Methylomagnum ishizawai: one gene and its partner. The protein of the gene in region 2 interacts with the protein of the main gene of each other region in a pairwise test. Links are inferred from orthologs where the notes say so. Each region holds a gene or a part of one and is shown on either strand. Other genes may lie near its edges.

Region 1 (5,512 bases), 3.6 Mb from region 2 along the record:
CATCCATGGCCTGGTCAAAAACCCCCTGAGCTTCGGCGTGGACGATTTGCTGCGCTATCCCTTGGTGTCGCGGCTGTGCTTCGTCGAATGCGGCGGCAACAGCAACGCGGGCTGGCACGCGGAGCCGATCCAAACCCCGGTGGGTTATTTCCACGGGCTGGCCTCGTGCAGCGAATGGACCGGCGTACCCTTGGCGACCCTGCTGGACGAAGCCGGACTCCTGCCCGAAGCCCGCTGGCTGATCGCCGAAGGGGCCGACGCCGCCGCCCTCGACATAAGCCTCCCGGTGGAAAAAGCCCTGGACGACGCCCTGGTCGCCCTCTACCAGAACGGCGAGCGCCTCCGCCCGGAAAATGGCTATCCCATCAGGATCATCCTGCCCGGCTGGGAAGCGGTGCTGAACGTCAAATGGCTGCGCCGCCTGCAAGCCGCGAAGGAGCCGGCCATGGCCCGCAACGAAACCGCCCAGTACACCGAACCGCAACCTTCGGGCATCGCCCGGCAATTCAGCTTCGTCATGGAGGCCAAATCCTTCATCACCCATCCCTCGCCAGGCCACAGGTTGCGGGGACCGGGGCTGTATCAAATCAGTGGGCTGGCCTGGAGCGGGCGGGGCAAAATCAAGCGGGTGGAGGTTTCCGCCGACGGGGGCAAGAGTTGGGCCGAGGCCGCGTTACAGGAGCCGGTACTGCCGCAATGCTTCACCCGTTTCCGCCTGCCCTGGCGCTGGAGCGGCCAGCCTTTGGTGCTGAAAAGCCGGGCCGTGGACGAAACCGGCTATGTCCAACCGGAACGGGCGGTCCTCGTCGACGAGCGCGGCCGCAATGGCTATTTCCATTACAACGCCATCGTCGCCTGGGCGGTGGCCGCCGACGGGAGCCTCAGCCATGTCTACGCCTAAGCGGCTAGCGGCGGCCCTGGTGTCGGCATCGCTATGGGTGGACCCGGCCCAGGCCGCGCCCGAAGGCCCGGAACTGGGCCGCCCCGCCACCCCGCAGGAAATCGCCGCCCAGGACATCAACGTCTTCCCGGACGGCAGCGGACTTCCGCCCGGCCAGGGCACGGTGGCCGCAGGCAAGGCCCTCTACGCCAGCCGCTGCGCCGGCTGCCACGGCCCCCAGGGCGTGGGCGGCAGCGCCGAGGAACTGGCCGGGGGATCGCCGCCCAACAGCCCGCATCCCGACCGCACCCTCGGGGCCTATTGGCCCTATGCCACCACGGTCTTCGACTATGTGCGCCGCGCCATGCCCATCGACGCCCCGCGCAGCCTGGACGACAACCAAGTCTACGCCGTCACCGCCTACTTGCTGCATCTCAACGGCCTGCTCGGCGCACAGGCCACGCTCGACGCCAAAACCCTGGCCGCGATCAAGATGCCCAACCGCGACGGTTTCCAGCGCGTCTGGCCCGAACACCCCTGAACCGGATATTCCCCCAACCCAAGAGACCCACCATGAGCGAAGCGACGATCTCCCCCGAACTACGGGCCATGAAGGAAACCCTGAACCTGGGTGGACTCAAACACCATATCTTCCTGTGCGCGGGGCCGGACAAGGCCAAATGCTGCGGCCTGGAGGCGGGGCTGGAATCCTGGGACTACCTGAAGCGGCGGCTGAAGGAACTGGGATTGAACGACACGGGCGGGATCGGCCGCACCAAGGCCAATTGCCTCCGGGTATGCATGGAAGGCCCGGTCGCCGTGGTCTACCCGGAAGGCGTGTGGTATCGCGGCTGCACGCCCGAGGTGATCGAACGCATCATCCAGGAACATCTCATCGGCGGCACCCCGGTCGCCGCCCACCAATTCGCGGGACCGGGCGCGGCGGAATAAACCAAGGACTCACTCCCCGACCAAGGCTTCGAGCCGGTCCAATTGCTCGACCGTGCCCAAGGCCAGCAGGCGGTCGCCGGGGTGCAGCACCAATTCCGGTTCGGGATTGGGCAACACCCGGTTGCCGCGCATCACCACCAGGACCGACGCCCCGGTCTTTTCCCGGAGTTGCAACCCGGCGAGGCTATGGCCCACCGCCTGGGCGCCGGCGCGGACCTCGATCCCCTCCAGGTTGATGCTCTCCTCGCCCTTGCGGATCACCGTGTCGAAGAAATCGACCACGGCGGGGCTGAGGATCAAATGCGCCAAGCGCCGCCCGCCGATGGCGTAGGGACTGATGGCGCGGTTGGCCCCGGCCCGGATCAGCTTGGACACGCTGGATTCATCCACCGCCCGCGACACGATGAACAGATCGGGCCGCAACACCCGCGCCGACAGCACGATATAGAGGTTGTTGGCGTCGTCGCCGCTGGTCACGATCAAGCCCTTGGCCCGGCAGATGCCGGCCTGTTCCAATACCGCGTCGTCGCTGGCGTCGCCCTGTATCGACAGATAATTGCGCTGCACCGCGTAGCCATGCACCTCCGGCCTGGGATCGACGATGATGAACGGCACCTTGGCCTCTTCCAACTCGGCGGCGGCCTGTTTCCCCACCCGGCCCAACCCGGCGATGATGATATGCTCCTTGAGCTTCTGCACCTCGCGCTGCATTTTTTTCTCTCCGAAAGGGTCCAGCAGGCGGCTACCGACCAGGTTGTCCATGATGACCGTCAGGGTGTAGAACAGGCTGCCGATGCCGGTGATGGCGACGCCCATGGTGAAGATGCGGCCCGCCGCGTCCAGCCGGATCACCTCCCCGTAGCCGATGGTGGTGATGGTGATGACGGTCATGAACAAGGCGTCGAGGACGGTCGCGCCCTGCTCGCGGCCCAGCCAGGCATAGCCCAGGGTGCCGACGAAGGTCACCAGCAGCACCAGGCCGGCGGGCAGGATCAAACGGGCGCGCAGGGAGGCCGATTGCCGGTGGTGTTCGGGCAGCATCGCTCAGGTCTGCGCGAAAGGGACCGGGGCGGCTCGCGCCCGGTCCGGGCCGCGGGCGGCGCTCAATGCAACGCCGCCGGATAATCGCCGTACCAGAACTTTTCGAGTTGATAGAACTCGCGGGTCTGCGGCTTCATCACATGGACGACCACGTCGCCGAGATCGACCAGCACCCATTCCCCGACGTTCTCGCCTTCCACGCCGATGGGCTGGGTTTCGTTCTTCCTGGCTTCCTCGACGACATGGCCCGCGAGGGATTTCACATGGCGTTCCGAAGTGCCGCTGGCGATCACCATGAAATCGGCGATATTGGTCTTGCCGCGCACATCGATGATCTTGATGTCGCGGCCCTTGCCGTCGTCCAGCGCGAATAATACGAGTTGAAGCAATTGCTCTGTGGTCATGCGGGTGTCGGGGATGCTCTTGGGATTGGATTCTGGGGAAGCGCTTGGAACCGCGCCGGGAATGGAGGTTCCGGCGCGGTCCCGCCACCAACTCTAACCGGATTTTCCGCGCCGGGGAACACTTGCGGCCCTCACTGCTGGCGCAAATCCAGCCGGGTCAGATCGACCCGCTTGCGGACCCCGCGCAGCCTCAGGGAAGCCTTGTAGGCCAAATGCCCGGCGAGGGTGGCGGCGGGCATCCGGAACCAATGGGCGCGAACATAGATCAGCCACCGCGCCACCGCCGCGCGGCGGCTGGGATAATCGGGATGGTCCGGCAACAAGGCGAAACCGAACAGATAATCCATCAATCCGCCCAAGGGCTGGGGCGGGGCCACGGCCTCGACGGCGCGGACCACCTCCGGCGGCACCGGGGTGGCGAAGAACCGCCGCGCGAAACACAACCCGTAGTACAAGGGCCGCTCCAAGCCCAGCAGCCGCGCCCTGGGCAGCAAGCCATCCCAGAAACCGGGCACCGCGCCGAAATGGCATAGCAGGTCGTGGGTATCCAGCAAATCCCGCAGGCGCAAGCCTTCTTGCGGATCGCCCTCCAGGAACAAATGCACCAGCGAATGCAGCACCATGTCGATGGGCGCGAGGACGTGGAGGCGGCCCGCGCCGAGGGGCCGGGCGGCGGCGAACAAGGGCGCGGGTTCGGACGGGAGGCGGCTGCTGCGCGGCAGGATGCGGTGGTGGATATCGATCTCGGTGCCGCGCTCGCGATGGCGCAACGGCGGCACCTCGTGCATCAACAGGCGGTAATAACGGTCGTCGTAGGGGTCGAGCTTGAGTTGGAACCAGCCGCGTCCGATCAAGCGGGATTCGATTTCACCGATCCCGGCCTCCGGCACCAGCAAATCCACGTCGGCGAAAATCCGGCCCCGCGCCGGCGGCAAGCCGGCCAGCAGATAGGCCGAACCCTTGAGCAGGATCAGCGGGGTCGCGCAGCCCTTGAGCGCCCACAGGATGCGGTCGATTTCCCAGGCCACCAAGCGGTTGCGGTGTTCGATCACATGGCGGGCCGCCGTCAAATGATCCGCCGCCGGGCGGGGGATCGCGCCGAGCAGGCCCATCCGCGCCAAATCGGCCTCCAAACGCCCGAGCAAGCGGACGGAGCGGGCCAGGCGCACCAATAACTCCCACTCCTTGGCCGACCGCGCGGGCAAACCGCCGGGATCGCGCAGGGCCGCCAGCAACAGGCTCCGCGCCTTTTGGGTGGGTTCCGCGCCGCTAGCCATGGACATCGCGGCACAAGGCGTCGAGGCGGGCCATGGCCTCGTCGAGGTCGGAATAGACCAGCGCATAGCAATCGCAGGCGTCCACCATTTCCGCCACCAGCCGGAAGGCGGTTTCGTCCAGCACCTCGTAATTGAAGGCGTTGGTGGCGACCATGAGGAAGGCTTGGCTTTTCGGCAAGGGATCGAGGCGGAGCGCCGCGCCCGCCGTCCAGCGCGGGAACACCAACCAGCGGGCGCGGGCGGGTTCGTCGGCGCGGCGGATGCTGTCCTCCGGGGGCCGGACATGGGCCACGGTGCCCTTGCGCGTGCCATGGAACGCGGGGCCGATCACGGCTCCGGGACGGAACCGCCGCATCACCGCGATGGACTCGTTCTTGAGCGGGATCAAGCGCGGCATCGGCAACAACAGGCCGTCCTCCGGCCTGACCAAGCCGAACTCGTCGGACATCAAGCGCCAGCCGGAATGGATGAGCGCGGCGCACAGGGTGGATTTGCCATGCCCCGGCGCGGCGGGAAACAGCATCGCGTAACCGCCGCGCTCGACCACGGCGGAATGCAGCATCAGGAAATGATGGGCGCGGGTGGCCACGCACCAATTGATACCCCATTCCAAGGCCGGAAAGGCGTGTTCGGCGGGATGGGGCGCGAAAGGGGGCCGGCCATCGACGAGGAACAATACCTGGGGGCGGACCCAGCGGCGCAGGGCGTGGGTCCAGGCGATCTCGACGTGGATATCGGTGAAATCGTCGGGCCGCGCCAGGGAATACAGCCCATAGAGGTGGTGGAGGGTCGCCGCCAACCGCGCCGGCACCGCCCGGATCCTGATATTGAAAGGTCCGATCCGAACCGCCAACCCCGCGCCGCCCAGCAAGGATGCCACGGTCGGCACTGGCAAACCGCCTACGGTCATGGGCGGGCCGGGGCCGGTTCCACCCACTCGATCAGGCCCAGTTCATCCA
Region 2 (5,511 bases):
TGTAGGGAAATGCAAGGAACTCACCCCAACAAACCAATCTCCTTCGCCCATCCCAGCGCTTTTCGCTCCACCCGCTTGGCGTCCACCATTTCCCCCGCCGCCACCGGCAACCGTAGCAAACCCATCGCCTCCCCCCGCGCAAGGCCCAACAACTCCGCCACCCGCCCCGCGATGGCCCCGCGCTCGCGGGGCGGAAACCAGCCGAACGCGCCCCGCAACGACGGTAGCGCCACCAGGAAATCCTCGACCGCCAGCGCCTCCACCGCGCCATGGATCGCCGCCACGATCACCGCGTCCTGGGTCGCCAACTCCCGCGCCGTGGCGAACAGGCCATACAGGAAATCCCCCAGTTCATCGCGGGGCGGCACGGCCCGGACCAAGGCCAACACTTCGGCATCGGCGATGGTTTCCCAGCCATGGGCCGCGCCCAAGGCCGCGCCGCGCAGGGCGGGCGGGGCTTCCCGGCGGCGGGCCAGCCGCGCCAGGGTCGCCACCGCGAAAGCGCCATCGAATTCCGCCGGGGCCAAATCCACCAAGCCCATCAAGAACCGCACCGCGTCCACATCCCCCGCCAGCCCGGCTGGATTTCCGGCTTGATGGCCGTCCAGCAACCACAACACCCGCTCGCCTATCCCCGCCAGCGACGGTCCCAACACGTCCCGTAGCGCTTCGCCCCAGAAGCCATCGCGGGCCAGTTCCAACAGCGGCATCCCGGCCCCGGCCAATTCGCCGGGGTCGTGGCAAGCGGGCAGGCATCCGGCCAATTCCTGGGCCAACCGTTCCCCCAAATCCCCGAATCCCGCCTTCACCGCCCGGACCAGCCCCGCCGCCAGGCCCGGCGCGGACCCCACCCGCAATTCCGCCAGCAAGGCGTTCTCCGCCGCCTGGGCCAAGGTCGCGCCGTGGATGCTGGCTTCGATCAAGTCCGGCTCCCAACGCTCGTCCCGGACCAGGGTCCACAGCTCTTCATAGCGCAGATGTTCCGGCAGGTGGCGGGTGGCCCGCGTCGCCTTGGCCTCCCGCGCCGCGACGCCACCGACCCGCAACAGCTTGAGCCGCCACAGGGTTTCGGCGCGGCGGCGGCCCTGTGGATCGCGGCGGTCCAGCGCGACCTGACGGGCCACGGTGCCGGGCAGCAAGTCCAGTTCAGCCAGAATCCGCTCCACATCCCGCAGCAAGGGCGGCTGGGGCGTGGCACCGTCCAACTGCCCGCGCCCCGCACCGGTCAGGGCCAACATGGCCTCCCGCAACACCGGATGATCGCTGGCGGTGAGCAAGCCCCGTTCCGACCAGGGCGGGCGGCGGTCCAGGGCTTCGCGCACCGCCGTCGCCAGGAAGCCATCCAGCACGTCGGTGCGGGTGGGCGGGGCATGGCCGCGCAGTTGGGCGAGTCCGGCGATGGCCCGTTGCAAGGCCACGAAATCCGCCGTGGCGAAGGGCACCCGCTTATCCCGGAAGCGCCGGACCACGGCGGCGATGGCGTGCTCGACGGCGGCGGCGCGGCCTTCTTCCCAACACCATTGATAGAACAACGGAGATTGCATCCCCGCCCCATAACCGGCCAAGGCTTCCACCTGGCGGAATTCGTAGGGCACCAGATAGCAACCGGCGGGGCCGCTGCTGGGCGGGACGGGGGTTTCCGGGAAATCCACCGCGCCCGCCGCGAAATGCTCCGCCCACAGCCGCTCCAGGGCGTTCCGGTGCCAGCCGCCACAGACCACCAAAACCAGTGCTTCCGGCTCGTCCCGGTAGCGTTGGGCGGTGGCGGCGATGTGGCGGGCCATGAAGTCTTCCCGCGCCGCGTCGTCGGGGGTGCCGGGATCATCGCCACGCAGTTCGGCGAAATAGAGGTCGAGGCGGGCGTCGAGTTCTTCATCGGGCGCGGCCTCGAACAGGTGGTCCCACAGCGCGTCGGCCCCATCGCAATGGAATTGGCCGCACAACGTCCCGACCACCTGGGCGTAGCGGTCACGGGAATAAGGGCGGGCCGGGTCGGCGCGGCGGCGGGTTTCTTCCAATGCCCGGTAGCGCCAATGGGGCAGGTCGATGAAGCCCAGTTCCGCGCCGACTTCCCGCCCGGCATGCAAGGCCACCCATTCCGGCGAGTAGTCCAGGAAGGGATACCAGCATTGGGCCGGGCCGGTTTCGGTATGGGCGTAGCTGTAGAGGGCGATGGGTAGCCGATGGGGCAGGAACAGTTCGGCGAGGCGCGGGTTGAAGTCGCTCGGGCCTTCGATCAAGACGGCCTTGGGACGCTCGTGGCGGATGATTTCGCCCACCCGGCGGGCGCAGGCGGGGCTGTGGTGGCGGATACCGAAGATGCGGACCTTCATTCCGGCAGCCGGTCCCGCGCCGCGTGGAATGCCTGCCAATGCGCCCCCTTGCGCTTCCCGGCCCGGTGTTCCAGATAGCGGCGCAGCTTCTTCAAATCCTCGGCGTTGTCCTTGGCCGCCGCGCCCGCCAGGGCTTCCACGATGTCGCCCGGTTCGCCGCCGTCGCCGCGCAGGTAATAGCCCCGCAACGCCACGCTATGGGCCACGCCGACCGCTTCGGCGGTGCTGACCACGGTGCTGAGCTTGTCGCCCGCCGCGCCGTCCTGGCCGATGCCTTCCCGCAGTTCCCGGAACGCCGTCACCAGGACTTCCAGCACCTCGTCGGGCGGTAGCACCGGCACGCCTTCTTGCGCCAACAGCCGCGCCACTTCGGTTTTCACCAGGGCCAGTTCCTCGTCGTAATCGCGGATGGGGAACACGGTCTCGAAGGCGAAGCGGCGTTTCAAGGCGGCGGACATCTCGTTGACGCCCCGGTCGCGGGTGTTGGCGGTGGCGATGAGGTTGAAGCCGGGCACCGCGAACACCGTGCCGCCCTCGCCCTCCAGTTCCGGCACCATCAGCAGCCGCTCCGAGAGGATGGACAGCAGCGCGTCCTGCACCTCCGGCGGGCAGCGGGTGATTTCCTCGAAGCGGACGATGCGCCCCCCGGCCATGGCCCGGTAAAGGGGCGAGGGCACCAGGGCGCGGGGCGATGGGCCTTCGTTGAGCAACAGGGCGTAGTTCCAGCCGTATTTGATCTGGTCCTCGGTGGTGGCGGCGCTGCCCTGGATGGTCAGGGTGCTGGCCCCGGAAACCGCCGCCGCCAGCAGTTCCGACAGCAGCGATTTGGCCGTGCCCGGCTCGCCCACCAGCAGCAGGGCGCGGTTCCCGGCCAGCGTCACCAGCGCCCGCTCGATGAGGCTGGGGGCACAGACAATCTTGCGGCGCAGTCCGTTCCCGCCCAGGATGAAGTCGCGCACGGCGGGCATGGAGAGTTGCCAGCCGGGGGGCTTGGGGTTTTTATCCTTTGCGCGGAGGGCGGCGAGTTCTTCGGCGTAGAGGGTTTCGGCGGGGGGGCGTTGGAGTTGGGGAGTTGGGGTCATGGCTTGGGCTGATCTAGCTCGAAAAGGGTTTTCAGGAAATCCTGTACCGCTTTGATACGGGGAAGTCTCAAGGCTTCGTCGCGGAACCAGCGATTATCCTGAATCGATACTTGAATAGATTTTCCGGGGCGCATAATGCCAGCCATAGCACCGACGATAGCCTTGTTGCGTCCAGCGGGTTTATCAAAATCCTCGCGTTCTTCTGGGATAAGCTCGGTACTTGTTATGGCGGTATCGATATAGCTTGTCGCCGATGCCAACAGGTTGGGATATACCGTTAGGGCGCTGTCGAGCAGTAAATCTTCCAAGGTTCCGGCGGTTTGATTATCTGGTAGGACGAAAGCGCCTAGTTTGGGTGGGCCGGACGTCACTATGCCCGGCTGTTCGGGAAGGTTAAGTCCCTTTGCGGCCAAGTTTTGTTTCAATTCGCGATAACGCTTGGCAGCGTCAATTTCTTTGTCAGAGTCGAGTAATATGCCTAGTCCCGTCAAAATAATACCGTCCAAATCGAGAATATTTATAGCATTCTCGGTGGCTTTAATTAGTTGACTATCCCCTCCCGCGTTACGGATAGCGATGACATGGGTATCGCTTTGTAAAAACAAGGGGATTGGCACCCGTTTTTGTAGGTCGCCATCCGGCGGGTATTTTTTCGGGATAAGCTTTAAAAATGAACTATCCAGATTGCTTTCATGCTGGACACGCGCCAAACCAAAACATCTTAATAAACGATATACCAGCTCGACATCGTGCGGGCCTTCGACTGCGAGAAATCCATATTTACGCATTTTGGATTACCTCGGATCATAGCCTTGTTCGCGGAGTTGCCGCACCAAATTTTCATCGAGCCGCTTACCCACGGTTCTTTCCTCGGTTTGGCGTAAATGGAAGGTCACAATATCGTCACCCTTGTCCGCAGCGATGAGCGCATCCAGCGCTTCCAGGCTATGGGTGGTGACGAATACCTGGACATTCAACGTCCGGGCCGCTTTCACCAGCCACTCGAATACCCGGCCCAACGCGCCGACATGGATACCAGCCTCGACTTCGTCGATTAATAAAACGCCACCGTTTTGAAGGGCCAGTAATGTGCCTGCCAATAGCACTGAGCGGCGCATTGCATCGCCAAATATTGATAATGGTGCAATACCAAGACGACGATGTTTTATATATATAGTTGGGCGATGCCCTCGAAATGACGCCAAGTCAATACCTTCAATATCAGCATCGAAATCTCGAAGCAACTCAAGTGTGCTAGAGTCCTTCTGAAAAATAAGCTTTGATTGAAATTGAGCTTGCAATGGTCCCATTTGGTAAGAGTAAGGGGTCAAAGTGGCTACATCGAGTTTTGGTCTACTTTTTGATTTTCCGATCCTGGTTGGAGTAATTCTTTCCCATAATCTCAAAGTCGGCTGCTCGATGCTATCGAGGAATGTTGTCTGTCCGTGAAAGGTAGAACCTGTCGTTTGCAGCCAATCTGGAATGTGTACTAACTCAGCTCCACGTATCGTTTCTGGGAATATCAAGTTATCTGCACGCTGAGATCCTATGGCGCGTCGCATCTCGTCAGGAGAAGGCTCTCCGGTAAATTCAGTATATGTAACCACCAATTTGCGTAGCGGGAAACTTCCTTCGCATTTAAGTTCACACCAAGAACTAGCTAATTCATCTTGTTCTAAGCCTGTTATTTCCGTAAAACACCAACGTAAAGATTGAACACGAGTTTCATCAAGACCTCCAAAATCCCTGCGACGAATCATAGCCAGCCATTCATCTGGATTATACGGCTGGCATAAGATAGATAACGCTTCCAAAACGCTGGTTTTACCGGAGTTATTACCACCCACCAAAATATTAATCCGGCCCAGCCCATCCAATTCGAGGTGACGCAAGCCACGAAACCCATCGATTCCAACCTTGGAAAAAGGAAGTGTGGTCATAAGCAAACTCCGCGATGCTCCGAAAAAAGAACCAAAAGTGACCACAGGGTACATCAGTTTTTGTGAATACGTTCGCGTCGCATCAGCCAAGTTCGTCGGGCGATAAAGCTACGCTTTGAACACCGCCAACAAATCCATGTCGCGCAGCAATTCGCT

Evidence for each region.
Region 1: the proteins of K5658_RS19825 (region 2) and rsfS interact in binary tests that used the Escherichia coli proteins (3 or more experiments, as listed by UniProt). The link is inferred for Methylomagnum ishizawai from one-to-one orthologs.

Annotation. Positions count from the first base shown.
Region 1 is NZ_AP019783.1:802,531-808,042, reverse strand. Bases 1,606-4,567 are described here. They hold rsfS (ribosome silencing factor), read right to left. Parts: upstream 3,277-4,567; coding sequence 2,935-3,276; downstream 1,606-2,934. Other genes in these bases: K5658_RS03610 (HprK-related kinase A), read right to left, coding at 4,546-4,567; K5658_RS03615 (nucleotidyltransferase domain-containing protein), read right to left, coding at 3,408-4,553; K5658_RS03625 (potassium channel family protein), read right to left, coding at 1,841-2,872; K5658_RS03630 ((2Fe-2S) ferredoxin domain-containing protein), read left to right, coding at 1,606-1,831. In the rest of the region: soxC (sulfite dehydrogenase), read left to right, coding at 1-901; K5658_RS03635 (c-type cytochrome), read left to right, coding at 888-1,421; more of K5658_RS03630, read left to right, coding at 1,454-1,605; more of K5658_RS03610, read right to left, coding at 4,568-5,442; K5658_RS03605 (HPr-rel-A system PqqD family peptide chaperone), read right to left, coding at 5,460-5,512. UniProt on the Escherichia coli protein: Functions as a ribosomal silencing factor. Interacts with ribosomal protein uL14 (rplN), blocking formation of intersubunit bridge B8.
Region 2 is NZ_AP019783.1:4,391,291-4,396,801, forward strand. The notes cover bases 1,373-4,333. They hold K5658_RS19825 (ATP-binding protein), read right to left. Parts: upstream 3,416-4,333; coding sequence 2,330-3,415; downstream 1,373-2,329. Other genes in these bases: K5658_RS19820 (DUF5682 family protein), read right to left, coding at 1,373-2,333; K5658_RS19830 (DUF3226 domain-containing protein), read right to left, coding at 3,412-4,203; K5658_RS19835 (AAA family ATPase), read right to left, coding at 4,210-4,333. In the rest of the region: more of K5658_RS19820, read right to left, coding at 21-1,372; more of K5658_RS19835, read right to left, coding at 4,334-5,355; K5658_RS19840 (DUF4132 domain-containing protein), read right to left, coding at 5,464-5,511.